Regions from separate parts of the Shewanella sp. SW1 genome, predicted to be linked through region 1. Evidence: predicted binding sites of a transcription regulator. Region 1 holds the regulator's gene; the other holds the start of a gene.
What was found. The regulator ArgR, encoded in region 1, controls arginine synthesis, uptake and breakdown. The targets are predictions, from matches to a motif close to ANTGAATANNTATTCANT.

Region 2: a site for ArgR is predicted at 1,868-1,885, ahead of argA (amino-acid N-acetyltransferase). Genes of this name have one in related genera too.

The regions. Positions count from the first base shown of each region.
Region 1 covers NZ_JAKKSG010000033.1:21,594-25,261, forward strand. The annotation lists gene L5M71_RS21780 (thiol-disulfide oxidoreductase DCC family protein) at 1-261, shown strand, start outside; gene mdh (malate dehydrogenase) at 364-1,299, opposite strand; gene argR (transcriptional regulator ArgR) at 1,594-2,064, shown strand; gene L5M71_RS21795 (NAD(P)-dependent oxidoreductase) at 2,212-2,844, opposite strand; gene L5M71_RS21800 (LysR family transcriptional regulator) at 2,951-3,668, shown strand, end outside.
Region 2 covers NZ_JAKKSG010000011.1:136,936-140,603, reverse strand. The annotation lists gene L5M71_RS11790 (PH domain-containing protein) at 1-349, opposite strand, end outside; gene argA (amino-acid N-acetyltransferase) at 469-1,788, opposite strand; gene rpmG (50S ribosomal protein L33) at 2,111-2,284, opposite strand; gene rpmB (50S ribosomal protein L28) at 2,291-2,527, opposite strand; gene radC (RadC family protein) at 2,649-3,326, opposite strand; gene coaBC (bifunctional phosphopantothenoylcysteine decarboxylase/phosphopantothenate--cysteine ligase CoaBC) at 3,449-3,668, shown strand, end outside.

The DNA of each region.
Region 1 (3,668 bases):
ATCAATAAAGACTATGCAAATACGATTCTCCATGGCGAAACCGCAACGGGCGAAGTGTTACTCGGGTTAGATGTCACCTGTAAAGCGTGGGCACTGACAGGAACACGCACTTGGATCCAACTATTACGCCTGCCCGTGATAAAAACTGTCGCCGATTGGACTTACCTGCGCTTTGCTAAACACAGATACCGCATCTCCTATTTACTGACGGGTAAAGCCCGCTGCGATGATAACTGCCAAATTCCCACTAAGCGCCGCTGATCGACTGAATTCGCTTGGAAAAATGTAAAACCCAGGCATAAAAAAACGGAGCTCATTGCTCCGTTTTTAATTCGTCATAATCTAAAAAGATTATCCGAAATATTATTTAACGAAATCAACGCCTAGTTTGATATCGCCTTTCAGCGTATCTAACATAGAATCACGAGCGTTAGCTTCGAATGCACTCACTTCACCGTAAGGCAGTACTTTTTCAATACCATTTTTGCCTAACAGCACAGGTTGTGCGAAGAATTCTGCATGCTCGCTGCCGCCGTCAACATAGGCGCATTCAACGATGTTAGCTTCGCCTTGCAGACCACGAACCAGAGACAGACCAAAACGGCAAGCCGCTTGACCCATAGACAGAGTCGCGCTACCGCCACCGGCTTTAGCTTCAACCACTTCTGTACCCGCGTTTTGGATGCGAGTCGTCAAACTTGCCACTTCTTCGTCAGTGAAAGTCGCGCCTTCAACTTGAGACAGTAATGGCAGAATGGTCACGCCGCTGTGGCCGCCGATCACATTAACTTTAACGTCAGCAACGTTCAGGCCTTTTAATTCGGCGATGAAAGTTTCAGAACGGATCACGTCTAGAGTCGTGATACCGAACAGACGGTTTTTATCGTAAACACCCGCTTTTTTCATCACTTCTGCAGCGATAGCCACAGTCGTGTTAACTGGGTTAGTGATAATGCCAACCAAAGCCGTAGGGCAAGTTGCCGCTACTTTTTCGATCAGGTTGCGAACGATACCGGCATTGATATTGAACAGATCTGAACGATCCATACCAGGCTTACGTGCAACACCAGCAGAAATTAGAACAACGTCAGCACCCACTAGGGCAGGCGTTGGATCTTCACCAGCAAAACCTTTGATTTCAACAGCAGTTGGAATGTGGCTCAAGTCAACCGCAACACCCGGAGTTACCGGTGCGATATCATATAGAGACAATTGTGAACCCGCAGGCAATTGAGTTTTTAACAGTAGGGCAAGAGCCTGGCCGATACCACCAGCAGCACCAAGTACAGCAACTTTCATAGTTATCTCCGTTATTTCTCGGATATGTGTGACATGGATCTAATTTGCGTTGGCGTCACATTACTGGAATGTCACAACAATTTCAATTATCCCTTAGTCGTGGGACAAAAGAATTCCGGAATAACGCAGAAGCAATGTAGAACAATTACTCAAATTGGGATTTTTACGCCCCCTACAAACACTTAACCACTGAGAGCTAGTGAATTTTTATTCAACCAATCTGGTTATTTGTTGACAATTTTTCTAAAAATATTCAAAATGGGCCTGTTTTTTTGAATAACGAATAATAATATTATGCAAACGACCAAGAATCAGGATGACCTTGTTAGAATTTTTAAGTCGATTTTAAAAGAAGAGCGCTTTGGCTCTCAGAGTGAAATCGTCACCGCCTTGCAAGCTGAAGGCTTTGGTAATATTAACCAATCAAAAGTGTCACGCATGCTCAGCAAGTTCGGCGCAGTGCGGACTCGCAACGCTAAGCAAGAGATGGTGTATTGCTTACCAGCCGAATTAGGCGTACCCACCGCGGGTAGCCCGCTGAAGAATTTGGTACTCGACGTCGATCACAACCAAGCTATGATCGTCGTGCGAACTAGCCCAGGTGCCGCGCAGCTGATTGCCCGTTTATTGGATTCTATCGGTAAACCAGAAGGCATTTTGGGTACGATTGCCGGTGACGACACTATCTTTATTTGCCCATCGAGCATCCAAGATATCGCCGATACCTTAGAAACCATCAAATCTTTATTCAATTACGCAGAATAAAAAAACAGGTCAGTGAGCTGACCTGTTCTATTTTATCTGTACATTTTGAAGTGCAATACCGCGCTGGTTATTTGGCCATTGTCCCGATTACGTTACACATTCAAGCACAATATCTAACTCACAATATCTAACTCAACTATAACGATATCAGTAAGCCACACTGATGCGCTGGTTTGGGTGAGCGCCCTTTTCGGCTTCATCTATCATGGCTTTTGCGTAATCTGTAACAGAAATGCGGCTGCGACCATTGGCATCGGTAAAGAAGCTGTCGCCACCAAGACGGTACGGGCCTTCACTCTCACCGGGATAAATCTCAGCCGCTGGGCTCACAAAGGTCCAATTGATTGCCGTTTGCGCCGCACGGAATACCTGCAAAGCTTCACCCTGAGCTAACGCCTCATCTTTATATGCTACGGGGAAATCTGGGCTAGAGACCAGCGTCACACCCGGCGCTACTTCTAAACTCCCAGCACCACCGACCCACAATAAACGTGGCACGTTAGCGTTAGGCAGTACATCCAGTAAATGCTGAACCGTACTCGCCACTAGACCATGATTTTGTTGGGCGCGGCCACCAACGGCGGCAATCACGACATCTACGCCAGCAAAAGTATCGGCGACCAATGGCTGCTCTAAATCCACGGCACGTACTGCCACGTCAGCCACGGATAACTTGCTTGGATCACGCACTAACGCTGTCACTTGATGTCCACGACTCTGTGCTTCTTTTAAAATTGCACCACCAATCCAACCCGTTGCACCTAAAATTGCGATTTTCATTTCATTGTCTCACTCAGATGATTTACATTGGATCCAGTTTACTTGCAGTTTTTCACCTAATAAACATCAATAATTGAGCATGATTGTTTCAATATAGGATACTAATGTGGATAAAATTGCCGCGATACGCAGTTTCGTCGAAGTCGCAAACTGTGGCAGCTTTACCAAAGCTGCCGAACATTTAGACCTCAGCCGCCTGCAGGTTTCCCGTCATATACAAGAAGTGGAGCAGTGGTTGAGTTTACGCTTATTACACCGCACCACGCGCAGCGCCAGCTTGACTTTGCAGGGTGAGGAAGCGCTACAATTTTGCCAGCGGATCTTAAGTGAAGTTGCTGCCATGGAGAGCCGTGCCCACAGCCATAACAGTGAACTGGTAGGCAGTATTCGTATCGCTACGCCTATTGGCCTTGGGCAGCACAGTCTGTTTGATGTCGTCGATCGCTTTATTAAAATTCATCCTAAGGTCAACATTCAACTGGTGATGTCGGACAGTTTTGCGCAATTGGTAGATGAGCGAGTCGACGTGGCGCTACGTTATACTGAGCAGCCCGATGAGAATCTCATAGCTCGGCGTTTGATGACCATAGATGCGGTACTTTGCGCGGCGCCGAGCTATCTTGATAGCGCAACGCCACTCCTCGAACCCATTGATCTGTTGGCCCACAACTGCCTCATACACTCGGCGCAACAAAACTGGCCTTTTCTAAAAGAACTGCAAGCTGAGCACGTCAAAGTTTCAGGGAATCTTAGGGCTAACGATATGGGCGTGCTGGTGAGTGCAGCGCTACGTGGACATGGCATAGTGCGGTTACCCTGTGACT
Region 2 (3,668 bases), on a different contig from region 1:
TACCATTCGTTTTAAATCTCAGCGTTAAATCTGCCTCTTGTTGCAAATCGACTATGCGTGCCTCGGCGGGCAATAAATCCGCGCGGGATAACTGCACTTTATAGAAGGGCACATCCACTGTGAGCTCTGTATCGGTTAACACTAATTCGGCGCTATTCGATTGATAGAAGACCCAAGAAAATCCGCCCATCATCACCAGTAATATACCTAAACTCGCTGACTTCGCTATCTTAGGCATATTTTTTAGCCATAACATCAGCAAGATACCCGCTAAACCGAGCAATAAGACGATAAAGCTGAAGATAGAGGTTTGGGTTAAAGGGGCGAGTTCAAAGAATTGAGGACTCATTGGCAGTATCTCCCGTGCAGTGAAGCCTTAATCTGCCAACAAAGACATATTATGTCAATAAAAATGCCAGCACTAATATGAGTACTAGGCTGGCATTGATTAGATTGATTTAGAACGACTTAAAGATCGAGCGCCAGAATTTTTGAGCGGCGTTGATAGTTATACAACTGCTTTTTCTTCTGCGGCAGTGCTTCAACATCTTCAATCACAAAACCATGCTCTAAGAACCAGTGAATGCTCCGAGTTGTCAGCGCAAACAAGCGTGAATAACCGCGGTTTCTAGCCTGATTGATAATGTTCTTCAGCAGTAAGCTCCCTCTATCGGCATCGCGATAATCAGGATGCACCACCAAACAAGCAAACTCACCCGCATTGTCCTCTTCAAAAGGATAGAGCGCAGCGCAACCAATCACTAAACCGTCGCGCTCAATCAACATGAACTGTTCGATTTCAATCTCAAGCTGCTCACGACTACGACGCACCAGAATGCCTTGTTCCTCCAATGGACGGATAAGGTTCAACACACCGCCAATATCGGCGATTGACGCACAGCGTAAACGCTCAGCACTCTCAGTGACGATTTGTGTGCCTATCCCTTCGCGAGAAAACAGTTCCTGCAACAAGGCGCCATCTTCGAGGTAGCTAACTAAATGACAACGCGGTACGCCATTGCGGCAAGCATCGATACTGGCTTTGAGAAACGCCATAGTACCAACACAAGCAGAACCTTGCTCGGCCAGCTTGTTCATGATGTTTTGCGCATCATTTGGCATCAACTCGGCAATCACATCGCCATTACGATCGAGAATACCGTTCTGTGAGCTAAAGCCGATCATCTTGTCTGCTTTAAGCTTAATTGCCACTTGAGTCGCGATTTCCTCAGCGGTGAGATTAAAGCTTTCACCAGTAACCGAAGCCGCAATCGGCCCCATCAATACGATGCAGTGATTATCTAACTGACGTTTTAAGCCTTGCACATCAATACGACGCACTTTGCCACTCAGGCAAAAATCCACACCATTATCCACACCCAGTGGTTGAGCAATCACAAAGTTGCCGCTCACTAAGTTAATTTGCGCACCTTGCATCGGCGTATTACTTAAACTCATGGATAAACGCGCTGTGATATCGAATTGCAGTGCACCCGCAACTTGCTTAATCACTTTGAGCGAATCTTCATCCGTGATACGCACACCGTCGTGGTAGGCAGGCGCAATACCGTTGGCGGCTAATGCAGCATCAATCTGCGGCCTAGCGCCATATACCAACACCACTTTGATCCCTAAACTGTGCAGCAGGGCGACATCATTTAAGATGGCGCGGAATTGATTTTGAGCCAAAGCTTCACCACCCAGCATGACCACAAAAGTTTTACCTCTGTGAGCATTAACATAGGGGGCAGAATGACGAAATCCATCAACCAGTTCAGTGGTACGCACGCGTTATTTACACCTCATTTTTGAGCTGGCAGCGTCACTATGACACACCAGGAATGAATCGCTAACTTTCGCGTATGGTATTGCATTTTAATTCACATATAAAGAATTTATTCTCACTAAAGTGCAGATTTGATGATTTAAAGTGCTTAGAACCGCACTATTTTATATTTTCAGCAAGTGTTCACACTTTTTTAACTTCACAGGGGATGATTCAGCGGCATCAGTTTGCAAGGCAATTATCTCAACTTGATGGCTAGCCACTAAAAAAATGCAAAAAAAAGCCCCTTAAATAAGGGGCTTTTCTCGAAACACTAACCAAGGATTACTTGATTTTGGCTTCTTTGTAGATAACGTGCTGACGAATAACTGGATCAAATTTTTTGATTTCCATTTTTTCAGGCATGTTACGCTTGTTTTTTTCAGTTGTGTAGAAGTGACCAGTCTTAGCTGTAGAAACTAATTTGATCTTCTCACGATTACCTTTAGCTTTAGCCATGATCTATTATACCTTCTCGCCACGGGCACGAAGTTCAGCAACAACAACTTCGATACCTTTTTTGTCGATCAGACGGATACCTTTAGTAGATACACGTAACTGTACGAAACGCTTTTCTTCTTCTAACCAAAAACGGTGGTTTTGTAGGTTAGGTAAAAAACGACGACGGGTCGCGTTTTTTGCATGCGAACGGTTGTTACCAACCATCGGCTTCTTGCCAGTAACTTGGCATACTCTTGACATGTCAATCTTCTCCAAAAACAATTTTAACGCTCGAGCATTAATGTGCCTCGTATGGCCGTCGCCCGAGGCACAAAGAGGGCGCATTTTATACACGATCACAGAGTGAAGATCAAGTGTTAGATTAATTAATCCAGCCTCGTTCTGCAAAAGAAACTATCTCTCGATCACCTACAACCATATGGTCCAACAAGGATACGTCTATGGTTGCTAACGCATTTTTTAATCGCTCAGTTATTCGTCGGTCAGCCTGACTGGGCTCGGCAATACCAGACGGATGATTATGACAAACTATAACTGCTGCGGCCTTTTTCTCCAGCACTAAGCTCACCACTTCACGTGGATACACTGAGGCTGAGTCTATTGTGCCGCGGAATAATTCGACAAATTGAATCACTCTATGCTGGCTATCCAGCAGTAAAACTGCGAACACTTCATAGGAGCGATCGGCCAATTGTCGCATTAAATAGTCCCGAGTTAAATCGGGATTTGTCAAAACCTGACCTCTTTGCAGATTTTCCTGCGCTACACGCCGCGCTAATTCGGCCGCAGCTTGAAGCTGGGCGTATTTTACAGGTCCTACGCCCGGAAGTCGACACACCTGATTTCTTGGGGCACAGAGCAGGTTTCTGAGGCCGCCAAACTCGCAAATAAGCGACCTAGCAAGGTCAACCGCGTTTAATCCAGCTAAACCGTTACGCAGCAATACTGCTAGTAATTCAGCATCCGAGAGATGCGCAGCTCCTTTTTGTAACAGTTTATCTCTGGGACCTTCGCCCTCAGGCCAATCTTTAATCCCCATGTGACCTCCCTGTCATCTCACATATTTTCACTTTACTGAGTATGGACGAGATTTTTTGAACTGGGATAGTCACTAAAATTCACCGCTTTGTGATATTGTTGCCGGCATTATTTCTATCTCGGATGATGTCTGTGAGTCTGACAAATAAAAACGTCCTGCTGGGCATTGGCGGCGGTATTGCGGCCTATAAAAGTGCTGATTTAGTACGTCGCTTGAAGGAGCGAGGCTTTGATGTGCGCGTGGTGATGAGCCAAAGTGCGATGGAGTTTATTACACCACTTACGCTGCAAGCCTTATCTGGACATCCAGTGGCATCTAGCTTGCTCGACCCCGCAGCAGAAG